Regions from separate parts of the Agromyces albus genome, predicted to be linked through region 2. Evidence: riboswitches for the same ligand, from Rfam matches in the RefSeq annotation. Region 2 holds a riboswitch; the other holds the start of a gene.

Region 1 (9,869 bases), 1.1 Mb from region 2:
CTCCCGGGCTCGCTCCCGGTCGTCAACGGCCAAGCGGTGCGGTACTCGATCAGCCTCGGGCTCGCGCTCGGGTGCGAGATCGCCCCGTCGAGCCGATTCGCACGCAAGAACTACTTCTACCCCGACCTCGCGAAGAACTACCAGATCTCGCAATACGACGAGCCGATCGCGTTCGACGGCTCGGTCGAGGTGGAGCTCGAGAACGGCCGCAGCTTCACGGTGCCGATCGAGCGCGCGCATATGGAGGAGGACGCGGGTAAGCTCACGCACGTGGGCGGGTCGACCGGCCGCATCCAGGGTGCCGAGTACTCGCTCGTCGACTACAACCGCGCCGGCGTTCCTCTCGTCGAGATCGTCACGCGGCCGATCATCGGGGCCGAGGCGGATGCCCCCGCGCTCGCGCGTGCCTATGTTGCGACGATCCGCGACATCGTGCGCTCGCTCGGCATCTCCGAGGCCCGCATGGAACGCGGCAACCTGCGCTGCGATGCCAACGTCTCGCTGCGTCCTCGCGGCCAGGAGAAGCTCGGCACGCGCACCGAGACGAAGAACGTCAACTCGATGCGGTCGGTCGAGCGTGCGGTGCGGTACGAGATCCAGCGCCAGGCGGCGATCCTCGCCAAGGGCGGCTCGATCATCCAGGAGACGCGCCACTGGCATGAGGACACCGGCACGACGAGCGCGGGGCGGCCCAAGTCCGACGCCGACGACTATCGCTACTTCCCCGAGCCCGACCTGCTGCCCGTGGTGCCGACGCGCGAGCTCGTCGATGAGCTGCGGGCATCGCTCCCCGAGCCGCCCGCTGCGCGACGCCGTCGCCTGAAAGACGAGTGGGGCTTCACCGACCTCGAGTTCAAGGACGTCGTGAACGGCGGACTCCTCGCCGAGGTGACCGAGACGATCGCGGCCGGAGCATCGCCTGCTGCCGCTCGAAAGTGGTGGACCGGCGAGCTCACGCGCGTCGCGAACGCCGAGGGTCGAGACGCAGCCGAACTCGCGACGCCTGCACAGGTCGCCGAGCTCGCGGCGCTCATCGAGACCGGCGTGCTCACCGACCGGCTCGCCCGCCAGGTGCTCGAGGGCGTCGCTGCCGGTGAGGGCTCTCCGCAACAGATCGTGGAGGCTCGCGGTCTCGCCGTCGTGTCCGACGACGGCGCGCTCATCTCCGCGATCGACGACGCGCTCGCCTCCCAGCCCGACGTGCTCGCGAAGATCCGCGACGGCAAGGTGCAGGCCGCGGGTGCCGTGATCGGCGCGGTCATGAAGGCGATGCATGGCAAGGCGGATGCCGCGCGCGTGCGTGAACTCGTGCTGGAGCGCGCTCAGAGCTGACACCACGCCCGAGCGTTCCGACGTGGTCCGACCGGTTCGGCTGCGGAGAGCGGCTTGCAACCGTGCTCTACGGGGTCACGGCACTCGGGCCGCGCTCGGGCAGGCTCGCGCGGTGCGGACTCAGGAGCAGCACGGCCGCCCCGAGCACGAGCGCGCTCGATGCCGCGACCGCGAAGGGGAGTCCGAAGACGATCACGCTGAATGACGGGATCACCATGAGTCCGGCCGCGAGCCCGGTCGAAACATCCGATGCGCCGTGAACAGGTGCGGATGAGGCACGTTCCAACCCGCCGAGCAGCATCGAAATCACGATGAGCACACCGACCATGACGACGAAGATCAGCGGCCTCGTGAGCCACCACTCGGCAGAACCGGATGCCGGGGTCGGCAATGGCGTGAGCAGGAGGAGGCCGACGATGAGCGCGAGCACCGGCAGGTGCCACAGGTAGATCGTCATCAGGCGCGAGCCGACCGTCTGCACGACGAACCGCAGCGGACGCACGGCGGTGAGACGTTCCAGTGCTGGATACGCGAGCACCAGCAGACAGGTCTGTCCGACGGCGAGAGCGACGATCGCGAAGGTCGGCGGATAGAGGTTGTCGAGCATGTTGCCCGGGTATCCGACGGCGACGAGGCCGACGAGAAACAGGTACGCACCGGCCCCGAGTGCGGCGACCGTGGCGCGGGATCTGGCGCGGAACCATCCGTCGGCGATCCAGAACCCCAACTGCTGCGCGAACAGCCAGACGAACGTCATGTCGAGGAGGCCGAGCGCCTCGATGCCGGTGGAGAATCGCAGGACATCGCAGAGCACGGCGCCCGTTGCCAAGGCGGCAAGCGTCCGCCGGGGAGCCTGGGCGTGGAGCGTCGCGAGCCCCGGGAGGTAGGCCTGCGCGAATGCATAGGCCGCGAGGAACCAGAGCGGCGACGAGATGCCGAGGCCGATGAGACGGATGGCAGCCGGGTCCACACCCGTGAGATGCATCACGAGCACGGCGACCGCGAGGGCTGCGAACAGGGCGATCGAGGGGCGCGCGAGCCTGAGAATGCGTGATCGGATGTAGTCGGCCGCGGTTCCGCCAGAGGCCGCCAATCGTCGCCACGCGCCGATACCCGCGAAGCCGCCGACGACGAAGAACAGCGGCATGATCTGGGCGATCCACGAAACCGGGCCGATCCAGTCCGTCTCGAGCAGCGTGCGCTCGACGACGAGGCCGCGTCCGGGGATCACCGCCGCGCCGACCATGAGCATGTGGCCCACCACGACGACGGCCACGCAGAGCACTCGAACGAGGTCCATGACTGGATCACGCGTTGCCGCACCGGGGACGAGGCCCGCGGGATACGATGCGCTCGACTCGCTCACGGCTCCTCCGGCGTGACTTGGCTTGCCTACTGCAAGTCTGGCACGAACACGATGCAGGGAGGCGGCGACACGGGCGAACCGAGGGAGCGTCGGCGTGGCCCGCCTCGAGGCATCCCGGACTCACAGTCGGCTCAATGCTCGCGACCGTATATTGGGCGTCCCCAGACAACGAGTGAAGAGGACATCATGGGCTTCCTGGACCGCCTGTTCGGCGCATCCGATGACCGAGCTGCACAGCAGGGGCGGCCAGTGCCGCCCCCGCCGCAGCTGAGCGAGGATGAACTGGCCATCGAGCGCTACCGCTACCTGCTGCGTACGGCTCCGCCCGAATCGATCGAGGCGGTGCACGCCGAGGCGTTCGCGAAGCTCACCCCTGAGCAGCGCGCCGAGGTCTACCGCACGCTCGCGGAGCAGGCGCCGCCCGGTGAACGCATCGCCTCCGACGAACCGTCCGTGCTCGCCCGCGCCGCCACGCGCGCCGAGGTCCGCTCTCCGGGAACCATGGAGCGCGCGTTCGCCGGCGGCAACGCCGCCGAGGGCCGCGGGAACATGGGCGGCCCGTCGTTCGGCTCGATGTTCGGCGGTTCGATGCTCGGCGCGATCGCCGGCGTCGTCGTGGGTTCCGCGATCGCCCAGGCGTTCCTGCCCGACGCGTCGTCCGCCGATGCCGGCACCGACACGGGTGGTGATGCTGGAGCCGACACCGGTGCTGCCGATGCATCCGGTGCCGATGCCGGTTCGGCGGATGCATCCGGTGCCGACGCGGGTGGGTACGACGGCGGAGGCGGATTCGGCGACTTCGGCGGTGGCGATTTCGGTGGTGGCGGCGACTTCGGCTTCTGAGCAGATCAGGTGTGCGCCGCGTGGAAGCCGATGACGGCGGCACGGGTTAGGGTCGCAGCATGAGCAAGCAAGACGGCTCGTCGCGTCAGGTCACGACGGGTCCCGTCGACGACTCCGCGACGCCGATCCTGCACGTCGACATGGACGCGTTCTTCGTCTCGGTCGAACTGCTCACCCGCCCCGAGTTGCGCGGCAAGCCCGTGCTCGTCGGCGGCACCGCCGGTCGCGGCGTCGTGGCCGCCGCGAGCTATGAGGCGCGTCGATTCGGCGTGAACTCCGCGATGCCGATGTCGATCGCGTTGCAGCGCTGCCCGAACGCCATCGTGCTCCGCGGTGACTACGCGAGCTACGCGAAGTACTCCAAGCAGGTCATGGCGATCTTCGAGCAGCTCACGCCACTGGTCGAGCCGCTCTCCATCGACGAGGCGTTCCTCGATGTGTCGGGAGCCAGGCGCCTGCACGGCAGTCCGGCCGAGATCGCCTGGACCATCCGTGAGCGCGTGCGCGCCGAGACCGGGCTCACCTGCTCCGTCGGGGTCGCGGCGACCAAGTACGTCGCGAAGGTCGCCTCGAGCCGCGCGAAGCCCGACGGCATGCTCGTCGTACCGGCCGCCGACACCGTCGCCTTCTTGCATCCGCTGCCGGTCTCGGCGCTGTGGGGCGTCGGCCGGGTCACCGAGGAGTCGCTCCTCAGGCTCGGGCTCCGCACCGTCGGCGACGTCGCCACGATGCCGCACGACGCACTCGTGCGCGCAGTCGGTCCGGCGCTCGCATCGAGGCTCGAGCGGCTCGCGAACGGCATCGATCCGCGCGACGTGCACACGACCCGCGTCGAGAAGAGCATCGGCCACGAGAACACGTTCGGCTACGATCTCACCGATCCTGTCGACATCCGCCGCGAGCTGCTCCGTCTCGCCGACAATGTCGGTGTGCGGCTGCGCAAGGCCGGCCTCGTCGGCCGCACCGTGGTGCTGAAGCTCCGTTACGGCGACTTCCGCACGGTCACGCGGTCGCGCACGCTGGCCGAGCCCACCGATGTCGCGCGCCGCATCTACGACGAGGCATCCGAAGCGCTCACCGAGCTCATCGGCGACGGGCAGCGCATCCGGCTCATCGGCGTGCGCGCCGAGCACCTGCAGGTGTCGGGCAGCGGCGCGATGCTGTGGGATCCAGACGAGGAGTGGCGCGACGCCGAGCGCACGATCGACGAGGTCACGGCGAAGTTCGGCAAGGGGTCGGTGCGTCCGGCAACCCTCGTCGGCCGCAGAGGTGAGCGAGGCGAGCGGGGCGAGGCAGGTGAGCGAGGCGAGGCACGTGATGAGCAATCGCGTGCCGATGGTGACGACGACGCGTCGACCGCGGCGGCAGGGTGGGGCTGGTAGGCCGCGGCATCCCCGAGTAGCGTTGCCCGCATGGCTGAACTCGTACTGGAACTCGCAGAGACCGTTTCCGGCGTCGGCGTGAAGACGTCTTACGGCGAGACACTCGACATCGACGGCACCAAGGTGGTTCCGGTGGCGCTCGGCTACTACGGCTTCGGCGGTGGCGGTGGGAGCGACGAGAAGGGCGACCAGGGCAGTGGAGGCGGCGGAGGCGGCGTCTCCATTCCGATCGGCGCATACATCGGTCGCGGAGGCGACGTGCGCTTCGAGCCGAACCTCATCGGGCTGATGCTCGTCGCGACGCCGCTCATCTGGGTGACGGGCAAGGCCTTGAAGGTGGTCATCCGCGCGCTCAAGCGCTGACGGCTCGCAGCGCAGCCCTGCGCCGTTGCGTCGTCGTTGCTGTCGCACGGCGTCATCCAGACTGCCGGTCGTCGCAAGTCGGCGAACTCCGCGGCGTATACTCGGTGTCGAACACGGGAGTCCGGTGAGCCGGGCTGAGAGGAAGGTTCTCAACCTTCGACCGTCGAACCTGATCTGGGTAATGCCAGCGCAGGGAGGGCATCACATCTCAATCCCGTGCCTCTTTCCACGAATCGAAAGGGCACGTCAGTGCACAACGCAACCAACTCCGACACCGCCGAGACCACGCCGGCGGCCAGCCCGTCACGTTCTGGCTGGCGAGTCGTCGACATCGTCGTCGCGAGCGTCATCGGCGTCGCGACCGGCCTCGTCTTCCTGTTCTGGAACAACGTCGGCTACGCCTGGTTCGTCGCGGCCGACGCCGTGACGCCGGGTCTCGGCGGTGTCGCCGTGGGCATCTGGCTCATCGGCGGCGTGCTCGGCGGGCTCATCATCCGCAAGCCCGGCGCGGCGCTCTTCGTCGAGCTCCTCGCCGCGGTCGTCTCCGCGCTCGTCGGAAACCAGTGGGGCATCGAGACGATCTACTCGGGGCTCGCGCAGGGTCTCGGCGCCGAACTCGTCTTCGCGGCGTTCCGGTACAAGCGCTTCGGCGTGCTGCAGGCCGTGCTCGCCGGTGCGGCCGCCGGCGCGGCGGCCTGGACCCTCGAGCTCTTCCTCTCGGGCAACCTGCAGAAGTCGGCCGAGTTCCTCGGGCTCTACTTCGTCGCAGTGGTGATCTCGGGCGCGATCCTCGCCGGCCTCCTCGGCTGGCTCGTGGTACGTGCGCTTGCCGCGACCGGTGCATTGCACCGCTTCGCAGCAGGGCGGGACGTGACCGAGCGGGTCTGACCCATGTCGGAATCCTCGCTGGCACAACGACCCGTCCGCGTCGAGGCTCGCGGCTGGGGCTGGCGTCACGCCGGCCGCATCCGATGGGCGATCGACGGCATCGACTTCGTCATCGAGCCGGGGGAGCGAGTGCTCCTGCTCGGTCCGTCCGGGTCCGGCAAGTCGTCGCTCCTGCATGCCCTGGCCGGCGTGCACGGCGGTGATGACGAGGGCGAGCAGCGCGGACGGTTGCTCATCGACGGTGCTGCGGCGGGTGCGGCACGTGGGCGGGCGGGCCTCGTGTTGCAGGATCCCGACTCCCAGGTGATCCTTGCTCGGGTCGGCGACGACGTGGCGTTCGGCTGCGAGAACCTCGGTGTGCCGCGCGACGAGATCTGGCGGCGAGTGGGCGAGGCACTCGACGCCGTGGGACTCGAGCTGCCGTTCGCGCATCCCACCTCGGCGCTCTCGGGCGGGCAGAAGCAGCGGCTCGCCCTCGCCGGCGCGATCGCCATGCGGCCAGGTCTCCTGCTCCTCGACGAACCCACCGCGAACCTCGATCCTTCGGGCGTCAGCGAGGTGCGCGACGCCGTCGCACGCGTGCTCGACCGCATCGGTGCCACCTTCGTCGTCGTCGAACACCGCGTCGACGTCTGGCTCGATCTCGTCGACCGGGTGGTCGTGCTCGGCGCCGACGGGCGGGTCCTGGCCGATGGGCCGCCGGCGGAGGTGCTCGAACGGCACCGGGATGCGCTCCTCGCCGCAGGCGTGTGGGTCCCGGGCGTGCCGCTTCCGATCGTGGGCGGGGTCGATCCAGCGAGGAGGTGCCCGACCGAGTCGATCCTCGTCGGCGAGCAACTCGCCATCGGACGTCGACGCGGTGCTGTCGTACGGGCGGGCCTCGACGTCTCGCTTCCCGACGGATGCTCCACGGTGCTCACCGGACCCAACGGCGCCGGCAAGTCGACGTTGGCGCTCACCCTCGGCGGGCTGCTGGCGCCGCTCTCCGGCCGCGTCGCGGCATCTGATTCGCTGGCGTCGAGCCTTGGATCGGCCCCCATCCGGTGGCGCTCGCGTGAGTTGCTGACCCGCATCGGCACGGTGTTCCAAGAGCCCGAGCACCAGTTCGTCGCCTCGACCGTGCGTGGTGAGATAGCGGTGGCCCCGCGCGCTCTCGGCCTGCCTGCGGCCGAGATCGAGACCCGAACCGACGACGTGCTCACGAGGCTCCGGCTCGATCGGCTCGCCGGGGCCAATCCCTTCACACTGTCGGGGGGCGAGCAACGACGACTGTCGGTCGCTTCAGTGCTCGTCGCCCGTCCTCGCGTCGTGATTCTCGATGAACCGACCTTCGGGCAAGACAGGGTCACGTGGCTCGAACTTGTACGGCTCCTGCGCGACCTCGTCGACGATGGCGTGACGTTGCTTTCGGTCACGCACGATGCGGCGTTCCGTGAAGTACTCGGCGATCATCGGCTCGAGCTTGCCGGATCGGCCGAGACCGTCGCGTCGCGCCCGTCCGGAGGTGCCGTATGAGCGCGAACGCGACGGCACCGGCGGTCGGCGCCGTTCCAGCCGCACCGCGACTCCGGTTCATCGATGCGGTCAACCCGGTCACGCGCCTGGCGGCGGTGATGGTGCTCACGACGCCGCTCCTGCTGACCGTCGATTGGCTGAGCGCCGCCGTGGCCCTCGGCATCCAGCTGCTGCTCTTCGCCGTGGCCGGGGTCACACCGCGACTCCTCATCGCGCGCACGTGGCCGATCCTGCTCGCCGCGCCGGTCGCCGGCGTCAGCATGCTGCTCTACGGGCGTCCCGCGGGCACCGAGTACTGGAGCTTCTGGCTCGCCCGCGTCACCGACGGGTCGATCGATCTCGCACTCGCGATCACCGTGCGCGTGCTCGCCATCGGCCTGCCTGCCGCGCTGCTGTTCCTTCGGGTCGATCCAACGGAACTCGCCGACGGCCTCGCTCAGATCGCACGACTGCCGTCGCGTTTCGTGCTCGGTGCGCTTGCGGCGACGCGCCTTGTCGGCCTCTTCGTCGAGGACTGGCGAGCCATGGCGCTCTCGCGCCGGGCGCGCGGCATCGGCGACCACCGGACGCTGCGGCGCATCGCGACGATGGCATTCGCGCTCCTCGTGCTCGCGATCCGGCGGGGCAGCAAGCTCGCAACGGCGATGGAAGCGCGGGGCTTCGGCTCCGACATCCAACGCACCTGGGCGCGCCAGTCGCGGGTCGGCATTCCCGATGTCGCGCTGCTCGTGATCGCCACCGCGATCGCCGCGATCGCGATCGCCGTCGCAGTGTGGGCGGGCACCTTCCACCCGGTGTGGGCGTGAGGGACGACCCGCCGGGGCGGCCACCGGCCGTCGCCGTCGCCCACGCCGATGCCGTCACTGCAGAGGCATCCGACTCTCCATTCGAGCCGATCGTCGCTGCTTCCGCCGTGCGCGGCATCCTCGCCGCGGTACGGGGCCGCCGCGCGCCGATCGTGCTCATCGACGGCCCGAGCGGCGCGGGCAAGAGCACGCTCGCGGATGCCGTGCTCGATCGCTGGCCGGGCCCGGCGCCGTCGCTCGTGCGCCTCGACGACGCGTACCGTGGCTGGAACGGGCTGGCTCGCGCCGGATCCGACCTCGCCCGCACGCTCGTTCCGCCGCTGCGTCGAGGCGGCGTCGGTCGCTGGACTCGCTGGGACTGGGCGGCCGATGCTCCGGGCGCCCTCGAGCGACGACGTCCGGGCCGTGCGCTCATCATCGAAGGGTGCGGGGCGTTCGCCGCGGGTGCGCTCGCGCCGAATGCGGTGCACGTGTGGGTGGCGGCCCCAGATGCCCTCCGCAAGCGGCGTGCACTCGAACGTGACGGTGGCCGGTACGACCCGTTCTGGGCCATCTGGGAGCGGCAGTGGCGGCGGTACGTGCATCGCGCCGTCCCCGAGCGGCGGGCCTCGATCCACGTGCGCCGCACCGATGACGGGCGCCTGGAGCCGGCATCTGCGCAGAGCGCGCCGTCTGCCGCCGCACGCGCGTGAGGGATACGGTAGTCACATGACTGCAGAGACCGCAGGTGCACAATACGTCGCGGAGTTCATCGACGGGCCGCTCGAAGGGGAGTTCGAGCATCGCGTACTCGTCGGAGGCAAGCCCGAGTCACGAGTCGGCATGTTCGCCGCGGTCGACGGCCTCGAGTCGGTGTTCTGGTACGACGCCGTCGAGCAGCGGGAGGTGAACGGTCAGCTTCGTGTGCGCTTCCGCTTCGACGCCGACGACTCAGATCCGGTGGAGTCCGACGACGAGAACGACTGAGGCATCCGGCGCAGCATGAGCCTGCGCAGCTCGAATCGGATGCCCGTTCACCTCTCCTGGTCGGCGACGAACGCCGAGATGAGCTCGACCGGATGACTCAGGCGCCACAACGGCCCGGGATCGCGGATGTCGGCGCTGAGCTCGAGCGGTGACGCGATCTCTCCCGTGGCGGTCGACACCGCAGCGCGGCCCACATCGCGGCCCTTCGCCGCCGTCGAGAACGGCTCCACGGTGACGGATGTCTCGCCGAGCGCCGTGCCCCAGGCGACCGCCGTGCGCGTGGTCGACGCCACGACCTCACCGCGATCGCCCCACGGCGCCTCGACCTCGGCGTACGCAGTTCCCGAGGTGATCACGGTGATCGGTTGCGCCGCGACCTTCGTGGATTCGAGGGCCGCGAGCACGGCC
Region 2 (9,869 bases):
CAGCAGCCGGAGCAGCAGCTCGACCGACGTGGAGAGCTCGCGGCCGAGCGCCGGCCCGAAGATCGGCACGGGGTTCACGACCGCGAGTTCGAGGTCGCCGCCCTCACGCTCGACCTGGCCGACGAAGTCCCACGCAGCGCGCTCGGCCATCGTCTTCGACCTCGTGTACGGCGGGAGGCGCGGGGCGGACAGGTCGGTCCAGTCCTCCTCGGTGTACGGCCGCCCGGGGTCGGGCCGCCCGTATCCGATCGCCGCGAACGACGACGTGAGCACGACGCGCCGCACACCGGCGTCGCGCGCAGCCCCGAGCACTCGCAGCGCGCCATCGCGCGCCGGCCTGATGAGCTCGTTCGCGTCTCTCGGCTGGCGCACCGGGAACGGGGATGCCACGTGCAGCACGTAGCTCGCGCCCGCGGCGGCGGCGGGCCAGCCGTCGTCGTGCAGGAGGTCGGCCTCGACGAACTCGAGGAGCTCGGGATCCGCTCCGCCCACCCGCACCATCTCACGCACCTCATCGGCGCGGCTCGACGACCGCAACGTCGTGCGCACCCGGTAGCCGGCATCGAGGAGCTGCACGACGCAGTGCACTCCGACGAAGCCCGTACCGCCGGTGACGAGCACCAGTTCGTCGCTCACGTGAGCCTCCCGCGTGGGACTCTACTCCCCGCGGTTCGCCGTTCCGCGCGGACGCCGCTGCGGGCCGCTCTCGTCGCGGCGGCGTGGCGCGAAGCGCATATCGTGGCGGCCGGTCGCCCCCCGATACGCTCGTCGTCGTGTCTGATTCCGCACCCCTGCCCCAGCCCGGATGGTACGACGACGGCTCCGGCCGACAGCGGTGGTGGAGCGGCGCGGCATGGACCGAGCATTTCGCACCGCCGGCACCGCCGGCAACGCCTAACGTCGCCCAGGTGGTCGCGTACCAGCAGCCGGCGCCGACGTTCGTGCGCCCGCTCAAGGACACCGGCATCGCGTACGTGTTCGCCATCCTCCTGGCCGGATTCGGTGCTCATCACTTCTACCTCGGAAACGTCGGTGCCGGCATCGCGTACATCCTGCTCTGGTGGGGCGGTTGGGCGCTGAGCTGGCTCGGTATCGGCCTGCTCATCATCTTCGGTGTCTTCATCTGGTGGATCGTCGACCTCTGCACCCTTCGCGGTCAGGTGGATGCCGCGAACCGCATGATCCTCGGATCACCCGCCTACTGAGGCTCCAGGTCCGGCGCTCCGCGGTGGTGTCTCTCTGCAAAATCGGTCAACTTGTCGACAAGTCGCCCAGCTTTTGTGACGGGTAGTGCCGACGATGCCGGTATTGCCGGTGGAGCTGGCATTTCCGGACGGAATCGTCGGCCGGGGCATCCGCTCCGCAGGATCGGTTTACTTGTCGACAAATCGACCGATTTTGCAGGGGCATGGTCCCCTGGAGCGGCATCGTGAGCAGGGGCCGGTCTACTTGTCGACGAATCGACCGATTTTGCGGAGCGGAACCACCGCTGAGCGGCCTTGCCTCACGCCCCCCAGACCCTCCGCTGTCGTCTGTCGGAGCCCGGGTCTATCGTGGCCGTCATGACGTCGCACGCAACCGACCTCGATCGTCTCAGCGCCGACTTCTGGTCGTGGCGGGCGGTGAACTCGTTCCGCTCGGGCGACGACATCCCTCGAATCGAGCGTCCGGCGGCGTGGCTGCCGCGATTCGACCCCGCGGCGATCGAGGTGCAGCGCGCCGAGCTCGCGCAGTTCGCCGAGCGATGGCGAGCAGCGGATGCCGCGGCCGCGATGATCTCGGCACCGGTCGCGGAACAGGTCGACCATCGCCTGCTCGGCTCAGCGCTCGCACGGGTACACTGGGAGCTCGACGTGCTGCGCAACTGGGAGCGCGACGCCGTGTTCCTCACGAGCCAGATCCTCGGGCCGTGGTTCGACCTGCTGCTGCGGCCGGCACCCATCGAGGGCGAGCGGAAGGCTGCGCTCGTGCAGGTGCTCGCCGCCCTGCCGGCCGGCGTCGATCAGGCGATCGCCAACCTCGAGCGGGCGGGCGTCGCGACCCTCGCCAGGGTCGCGGCGGCGCAGCTCGACGACGTCGGCCCGCGCCTCGCCGAGTCGGTCGAGGCACTGTCGCCGTTCGTGGATGCCGCGACCGCGACCGCGCTCGCCGACGTGCAGCCCGCCGCGAGCGTCGCGCTCACGCGTTACGCCGACTGGCTCGGGCGCGCGGCCGATCGACTCGGCCGCGATGCGGTCGTCGGCCGTGACGCGTTCGTCTGGTACCTCCGGCACATCGCGCTCGTCGCGGCCGAGCCCGAAGAGCTCGTGCGCGCTGCGCTCCAGGACTACCGGCGCAGCGTCGTGGCCGAGACGGTCACCCGCAATCGGTACCGGGACGTTCCACCGGCCGAGCTCGCGGCCGACCTCGACACACTCGTCGCCGATGAGGCGACGCGAGAGCAGGAGGTGCGCGAGTTCTACGAGCAGCACGGCCTCCTGACCCAGCCGACCGGTCTGCGGCACTACCGGTTCGCGGCGTATCCGCCGTACCTCGAGCCGCTCGCGTTCCTCGGCGTGACCGACGACCTCACGAACGATGCGCGGCGCGGCGAGGATGCCGTGTCGTACGTGTCAGCACCGGCATCCGACCTGCCGTATTTCGAGGTGGCGAACGTGCGCGACCCTCGCCTCGGCATCATCCACGAGGGAGCGCACAGCCAGCAGCTCGCGCTCTCGTGGGCGCACCCCAATCCGCTGCGCCGACGCTATGTGGACTCCGTCGCGAACGAGGGCATCGCGCACTACAACGAAGAGCTCATGCTCACCGCCGGGCTCTTCGACGACGCCCCGCACTCCCAGACGATCGTGCACAACTTCATGCGGCTGCGCGCCTTGCGCGTCGTCGTCGACGTCAACCTCGCCACGGGCGTGTTCAGTCTCGATGAGGCGGTGCGCTTCTTCGTCGACTCGGTGCCGATGGACGTCGAGACCGCAACCGAGGAGACCGCGATGTACGTCGCGACCCCGGGCCTCGCGATGTCGTACCACGTGGGCAAGCAGGAGGTGCAGCGCCTGCTCGCCGACGCGATGATCGCGCGGGGCGCCGACTTCTCGCTGCGCGAGTTCCACGACGCGGTGTGGCTCAACGGCAACGTGCCGCTCTCCCTGCAGCGCTGGGAGCTGCTCGGCGACCGCTCCGACGTCGACGCGCTCGACGCGGCCGGTCCATGGACCAACGCGCTGCGACCCGCGGGGCCGGCGAAGCATCTCTGATGCAGACAGCGAACCGCCCCGGCGACCAGAGCGGTCACCGGGGCGGTTCGGGTGTTCGGGTCTTCAGATGCCGAAGCCGGCTACGCGACGGTCGCCTCACCGCGGCGCGGGAGCTTCCAGCCGGGCCGCACGAAGTGGCACGTGTACCCGTTGGGGTAGTGCTCCAGGTAGTCCTGGTGCTCGGGCTCGGCCTCCCAGAACGGGCCGGCGGGCGTGACCTCGGTCACGGCCGGACCCGGCCAGAGGCCGGACTCGTTCACGTAGGCGATCGTGTCGTAGGCGATCGTCTCCTGCTCCTCGGTCGTCGGGAAGATCGCCGACCGGTAGCTGAGGCCGATGTCATTGCCCTGGCGATTGCGCGTCGACGGGTCGTGGATCTGGAAGAAGAACTCGAGCAGGTCGCGATAACTCACCTGCGACGGGTCGAACACGATCTCGATCGCCTCGGCGTGGGTTCCGTGGTGGCGGTAGGTGGCGTTGGGCACGTCGCCGCCCGTGTAGCCGACCCGGGTCGAGACGACCCCGGGGCGCTTGCGGATCAGATCCTGCATGCCCCAGAAGCATCCGCCGGCCAGAATGGCGGTCTCGGTGTTGGTCGTCATGCGTCCTCCTTCTGTGACTGCGCGGCGTCGCCGAACAGTGCGCGGTACTGACCGTAGCCGTGCTCCTCGAGCTCGGCGAGCGGCACGAAGCGCAGCGCGGCCGAGTTGATGCAGTAGCGCAGGCCGCCGGCGTCGGCCGGCCCGTCGTCGAACACGTGCCCGAGGTGGCTGTCGGCTGCGGCCGAGCGAACCTCGACGCGCTTCATGAAGAGCGACCGGTCGACCTTCTCGACGACCGCGTCGCCCTCGATCGGCTTCGTGAAGCTCGGCCAGCCGGAGCGGCTGTCGTACTTGTCGACCGACGCGAAGAGCGGCTGCCCCGACACCACGTCGACGTAGAGGCCGGGCTCCTTGTTGTTCCAGTACTCGTTCCGGAACGCCGGCTCAGTTGCATCATCCTGCGTGACCTTGCGCTGCAGCGGGGTGAGGCGCTCGATCGCCTCGGGAGTCTTGCGGTAGTCCTGTGACACGGTTTCCTCCATCTCGGCGCCGCTGGCTGCGGTGCCCACGCCTGACACCGGTTGAGGTGGTGTCAGGGCGTCACCTAGGAGAACACGGCAGGTTCGTGCGCTGTTCCGCGGATGTCGCTCCGCAGCTGTGGGTTCGCTGTGTGCGCGGTTGCCGTAGTCGTTGCCAGGGTGCCGGCGCCCTGCTCGCCGAGCGGCGAGGCGAAGAACGCGAGCTCGTGCTCGGATGACGCGCGGAACGCCCGCCACATGGCTTCCCGCGTCGGCGCATCGGCCGCGGCGGCGAGCCGCATCACGATGCCGATCGCCTCACGAGTCCCGACGGAGAACCCGGGATCGGCATAGGTCTTGAGCCACGAGGCATACGGATGCTCCGGCGCGAGCGCCTGCGGACCGAACGCGCCGGCCGCGAGCCGCCCGCCGAGATCGACGTAGATCCAGAAGCACGGCAGCAGCGCCGCGGCGAGCACGGGATAATCGCCCCTGGCCGCCGTTGCGAGCAAGTGGTTCAGGTAGCCCGTCGTCGCGGCATCCGGCTCGGCGGCGAACGCCTCGCCCTCGGGGAGCCAGCTCGCGTGCAGTTCGAGCTCGCCGATGATCGCGCCGCGGGCGCTCGCCGCCCAGAACGCCTGCTCCGCGGCATCCGTCGCCGAGCTCGAGGCGACCGCGAGCACTCGAGAGTAATCGCGCAGGTAGAGCGCGTCTTGCGCGAGGTAGCGCAGGAACGGCGAGCGATCGAGCGACCCGTCGGCGAGACCGCGCACGAAGCCGAGCTCGTCGATCGCGTCGCGCACGTCGGCGATGCCGGCCCACCACTCCGCCTCGACCTCATTGGGAGCCGGCGCGGTGCTCAGGCCGCCGCGTTCCCAGAGTCCGGCGAAGTGGCTGATCGGGCCATGCCCCTCGCCCACGTCGAGCGATGCGCCGTGCGTGATCGACTCGCGCAGCCAGCGGCGCGCCTCGATCACGGCGGCCTCCCACGAGCCGAGTTCGGCGCGCAGGGTCGCGATGGCGGAAGAGAGGGAGCAACCGGTGCCGTGCGTGTTCGCCGTCTCGATGCGCTCGCCCGGGAACTCGATGATGCGGGGCGCGGCCGTGCCGGTTGCGCCGCTCCCGCTCCTGACGCTGCTCGGGCCGACTCGGCCGCTCGCGTCGACGAGGGCGTCGGGTGCCGCCGTTCCGCCGAGGTGCCCGCCCTTCGCGAGCACGAGCACGCCGAGCGACGCCGAGAGCCGCTCGGCTTGCGCGAGCGCCTCGGTCCACGTCGCGGCGCGGGGCTCACCCGCGAGCACGGCCTGCTCGTGCAGGTTGGGCGTGATGAGGTGGGCGAGGGGGAGCAGCTCGCGCAGCGCGGCCTCGGCATCGGCGTCGAGCAGCCGGTCGCCGCTCGTCGCGATCATCACGGGGTCGAGCACCACGACCGGCGGCTTCACGCGTCGGAGCCAGTCGCCGACGGTGCGGATGATCTCGGCGTTCGCGAGCATGCCGATCTTCACGGCGTCGATCACGACGTCATCGCTCACGGCGTCGAGCTGCTCGGCGAGGAACGCCGCCGGCGGCACGTGCACGCTCCGCACGCCACGCGTGTTCTGGGCAACGAGCGCCGTGACCGCCGACATGCCGTAGCCGCCGACCGCGGCGATCGACTTGAGGTCGGCCTGGATTCCGGCGCCGCCCGAGGGGTCGGTGCCCGCGATGCTCAGCACCCGCGGCACCCGGCGGCCGGTCGTGCCGCCGCCGCTCATCGCTCGCCCCACGCCGTCGCGAACCGTGCAGCTGCATCACGCGGGTCGGATGCCGCGCAGAGCGCCGACACCACGGCGACCCCCGCCGCGCCGGCCGCGCGAAGCGGCCCGACGTCGTCGATCGTGATGCCGCCGATCGCGACGCACGGAAGCTCCGCGGCCCGGGCGAACCGGGCGAACCCGTCGACACCGAGCGCGGGCGGATGGTCGGGCTTCGTCGCGGTGGGGCGGATCACGCCGACACCCAGGTAATTGACGGAGCCCCGCGGCATCCGCTCGACGGTGCCGAGGTGCGACGAATGGTTCGCCGTGAGCCCGACGATCGCGTCGGCGCCGAGGAGCTCGCGCGCTTCGAGCACGGCGTCGTCGCGCTGGCCGAGGTGCACGCCGTCGACGGGCACGCCGCGCTGGCGGGCGGTGACGACGACGTCGAGCCGGTCGTTGACGAGGAGCGTCCCGCGGCCGTCGATGACCGCGGCGAGCTCCTCGAGCTGGGCGAGGAGCGTCGCGGCATCCGCCGACTTGTCGCGCAACTGCACCACGCGCACGCCGCCGGCGACCGCGTCGGCCACGACGGAGGCGACGCCGCGGGGGCCGCAGAGCGTCGCGTCGGTGACGAGGTAGAGCGAGAGGTCGAGCGCGGTCCGCGTGCTCACGACCGCACCAGCGCCGGCGCATCCGCGACCACGAGGTCGGCACGTGCCACGAGGTCGTCGGCGGTGACGCTCGCGAGGGCGTCGAGGAAGAGCGGCCCGAAGGTGCCGGGACCGGATGCCTGTGCCGCGGCGAGCTCGGCCGCGATCGTGTAGCTCACGGTGGCCGCGACCGTCGCCGCGAACGCGTCGTCGCTCACCGCGAGGAACGCGGCGGTCACCGCGCCGAGCGCGCAGCCGCCGCCCGTGATGCGGGTGAGCAGGGCGTCACCGTTGCCCACGCGCGCGATGCGGGTGCCGTCGGTGATGAGGTCGATCGCCCCCGAGACCGCGACGACCGAGCCGTGCGCCGCCGCGAGTGCTGCCGCGGCATCCGCTGCCGATTCGGTGGAGTCGGATGCATCGACGCCGCGCCCGCCCCCACCGACACCGGTGAGCGCGATGATCTCGCTCGCGTTGCCGCGGATCGCCGTGGGCCGGTGCTCGAGCAGCACATGCGCGAGCGCGGTGCGAACGGGCAAGCCGCCGACCGCGACCGGATCGAGCACCCACGGCGTGCCGGCCTCGCGTGCAGCGGCGACGGCCTCGCGGGCGGCGTCGCGTTGCTCCTCGTGGGGCGTGCCGAGGTTCACGAGGAGGCCCGAGGCGATGCGCGCGAAGACGCCGGCCTCCACGCGGATGTCGACCATCGCAGGCGCCGCCCCGAGGGCGAGCAACGAGTTGGCCGTGAAGTTCGTGACCACGCTGTTCGTGATGCAGTGCACCAGTGGTGTGGTCGCCCGCACGCGGTCGAGCAGGGCGGCGGCCTGCTCGGCCGGATGGGCATGGCTGGCCGGGTCGGCAAGGCCAGCCGGGCGGGTCAGGTGGGCAGGGTCGACAGACAGACGATCGCTCAACGCGACATCCCTTCGCTAGTTCGAACTAGATCAGGTTCGACGGGTGTGATCTCAGCCGTATGGTGCGGCACCCCGTGTCACTGTCGGTCAGCCTAGCGGGTGCTCGGACTCGGCGTCAGGCGGTGACGACGGGCGGGCCGGCCGGCACCTCGACCCAGTGCGCCGGCGCGGGAAGGATGATGCCGCCCGCCGCAAACGCGATCACCGCGAACGCGTAGACCATGATCGCGATCGTGAGGGCACCGAGCACCATGGTGGCCGGCACGGCGAGCGAGACGCGCACCCCGGCGTTGCGGTAGCGCGGCACGGCCATGAACGACACCCACATCGCGATGGCACCGAACCCGGTGATCCAGACGGTGCGCAGCGCGTCGCCCTCGAGCGGTGCCGCCACGGCGAGCACAACCGCGCCGACGCCGAGCAGCAGGCCGGTCCACGCGAAGAAGCGCGCGAAGCCGATGCCGCCGATGTCGTCATCGCCGCTCCACCAGGGCCGCACGGGCTCGCTCATGCTCTCGATCGTACGACCCCCACCCCAACCCCCGCCCCCCGCTCTATGCTGTCGCCGTGGCATCCGTCGACCGGCTCTTCTCCTATGGAACCCTCCGCTTGCCCCACGTGCAGCGCCAAACGTTCGGCGCTGAGCTGCCCACCGCTCCCGATGCGCTCGCCGGGTGGCGGGTGCGAATGGTGCGGATCACGGATGCCGCGGTGCTCGCGTTGAGCGGCGAGGCCGAGCACCCTATCCTCGAGCACACCGGCGACGCGGCCCACCGTGTCGAGGGCGCCGTGATCGAGCTGACGCCCGCGCAGCTCGCCGCCGCCGACGAGTACGAGGTCGACGACTACCACCGCGTCGAGGTGACCCTCGAGTCGGGGCTGGTGGCGTGGGTGTACGTGGGGCGCTGAGCTTCGTCGGCTCTACCAGGCATCACCGCACCGGTGCCGCCGCCGTTCGAGCGGGTGTGATGGACGCGTGACTCCGCCACTGATGCGTTTTCAGCATCAGTGGCGGAGTCACGGTCGGGGAGCGGCTGGTCGGGAATGTCCACGAGCACGGGTGTGCTACGGACGGATGCCCCTGATGTCCACCCCGTTCCTGGCGCTTGATGATCGACGTAGCGTGAGCGTCGGAGGCCCCACCGTCTTCAACGAGCAGGGAGGCAGCATGCCAGCCGAAGAGGAGATGCCGTCGACGCTGGCGCGTTCCCCGAAGCACGCGCAGGAGATCTGGACGAAGACCTACGACGCGGCCGTCGAGACCTACGGCGACGGCGAACTCGCGCGCCGCACGGCGTTCGCGGCGCTGAAGCACCAGTTCGAGAAGGTCGGCGACCACTGGGAGCAGAAGGAGCACCCCGGCCCGAGCGACAAGGGCGCCACCGATCGCAGCGGCGACACGGCGGGCGGGGTCGACACCACCGCGTCGAAGGCGCACTTGTACGACATCGCGAAGCGGCTCGACGTGCCGGGCAGGTCGACGATGTCGAAGGACGAGCTGATCGAGGCCATCCAGCGCGAGAACGATCGGCAGACGGCGGCGCGCCGACGCGGTTGAGACGGCGCGTTCCAACTGTCAGGCGATCGAGCTCTCGGTCTCGAGCGACCAGCGTGATATCGCTCCGCGGAATCGGTCAACTTGTCGACAAATCGACCGATTCTGCGGAGAGGCACTCCTCCAGGGATGGCCGTATTCTTGCGCAGAGTGGCATTCGTGCCACTGGCACGAGCAAGCACAGCTTGGCACCATGCCTCTGTGTGTCGACGAAGGAGGCCAAGATGACGCGCCAACCGCACCGGGTCGTGGTGCTCGTGCTCGAGGGGGCGAAGCCGCTCGATGTCGGCATTCCCGCGCAGGTCTTCACCAAGCGCGCGAGCATGCCGTACGAGGTGCGCGTGTGCGGCGTCGCGCCCGGGCTCGTCACGGGAGGTGATGGGCTCTCGTACTACGTCGCCGAGGGGCTCGAGGCGCTCGCGGCCGCCGATACGATCTTCGTGCCCGGCTACCGCAACCCCGCGATCGTCGAGACGCCGCCCGCCGTCGTCGAAGCACTGCGCGCCGCCCACGCTCGCGGCGCCCGGCTCGCCGCGATCTCGACGGGGGCGTTCGCGCTCGCCGCGACCGGACTGCTCGACGGCAAGCGGGCGACGACACACTGGCACTACACCGAGGCGCTCGCGCGGATGCATCCGTCGATCCACGTCGACGAGAACGTGCTCTTCGTCGACGAGGGCGACGTGCTCACCTCGGC

What was found. Region 2 has a riboswitch for thiamine pyrophosphate ahead of thiM (hydroxyethylthiazole kinase). Riboswitches for the same ligand answer to the same signal wherever they lie in the genome.
Region 1: another riboswitch for thiamine pyrophosphate. It lies ahead of QFZ29_RS09435 (ECF transporter S component); the one in region 2 lies ahead of thiM (hydroxyethylthiazole kinase).

Annotation. Positions count from the first base shown of each region.
Region 1 is NZ_JAUSWX010000001.1:1,996,503-2,006,371, reverse strand. It holds gene gatB (Asp-tRNA(Asn)/Glu-tRNA(Gln) amidotransferase subunit GatB) at 1-1,332, shown strand, start outside; gene QFZ29_RS09455 (acyltransferase family protein) at 1,400-2,632, opposite strand; gene QFZ29_RS09450 (hypothetical protein) at 2,885-3,541, shown strand; gene QFZ29_RS09445 (DNA polymerase IV) at 3,601-4,923, shown strand; gene QFZ29_RS09440 (hypothetical protein) at 4,954-5,286, shown strand; TPP riboswitch at 5,390-5,499, shown strand; gene QFZ29_RS09435 (ECF transporter S component) at 5,536-6,174, shown strand; gene QFZ29_RS09430 (ABC transporter ATP-binding protein) at 6,178-7,689, shown strand; gene QFZ29_RS09425 (energy-coupling factor transporter transmembrane component T family protein) at 7,686-8,495, shown strand; gene QFZ29_RS09420 (ATP-binding protein) at 8,492-9,187, shown strand; gene QFZ29_RS09415 (hypothetical protein) at 9,204-9,461, shown strand; gene QFZ29_RS09410 (hypothetical protein) at 9,509-9,869, opposite strand, start outside.
Region 2 is NZ_JAUSWX010000001.1:3,125,344-3,135,212, reverse strand. It holds gene QFZ29_RS14840 (SDR family oxidoreductase) at 1-636, opposite strand, end outside; gene QFZ29_RS14835 (NINE protein) at 774-1,205, shown strand; gene QFZ29_RS14830 (DUF885 family protein) at 1,563-3,254, shown strand; gene msrA (peptide-methionine (S)-S-oxide reductase MsrA) at 3,335-3,856, opposite strand; gene msrB (peptide-methionine (R)-S-oxide reductase MsrB) at 3,853-4,326, opposite strand; gene QFZ29_RS14815 (bifunctional hydroxymethylpyrimidine kinase/phosphomethylpyrimidine kinase) at 4,401-6,068, opposite strand; gene thiE (thiamine phosphate synthase) at 6,065-6,724, opposite strand; gene thiM (hydroxyethylthiazole kinase) at 6,721-7,584, opposite strand; TPP riboswitch at 7,608-7,702, opposite strand; gene QFZ29_RS14800 (hypothetical protein) at 7,733-8,128, opposite strand; gene QFZ29_RS14795 (gamma-glutamylcyclotransferase family protein) at 8,185-8,526, shown strand; gene QFZ29_RS14790 (ChaB family protein) at 8,786-9,175, shown strand; gene QFZ29_RS14785 (GlxA family transcriptional regulator) at 9,397-9,869, shown strand, end outside.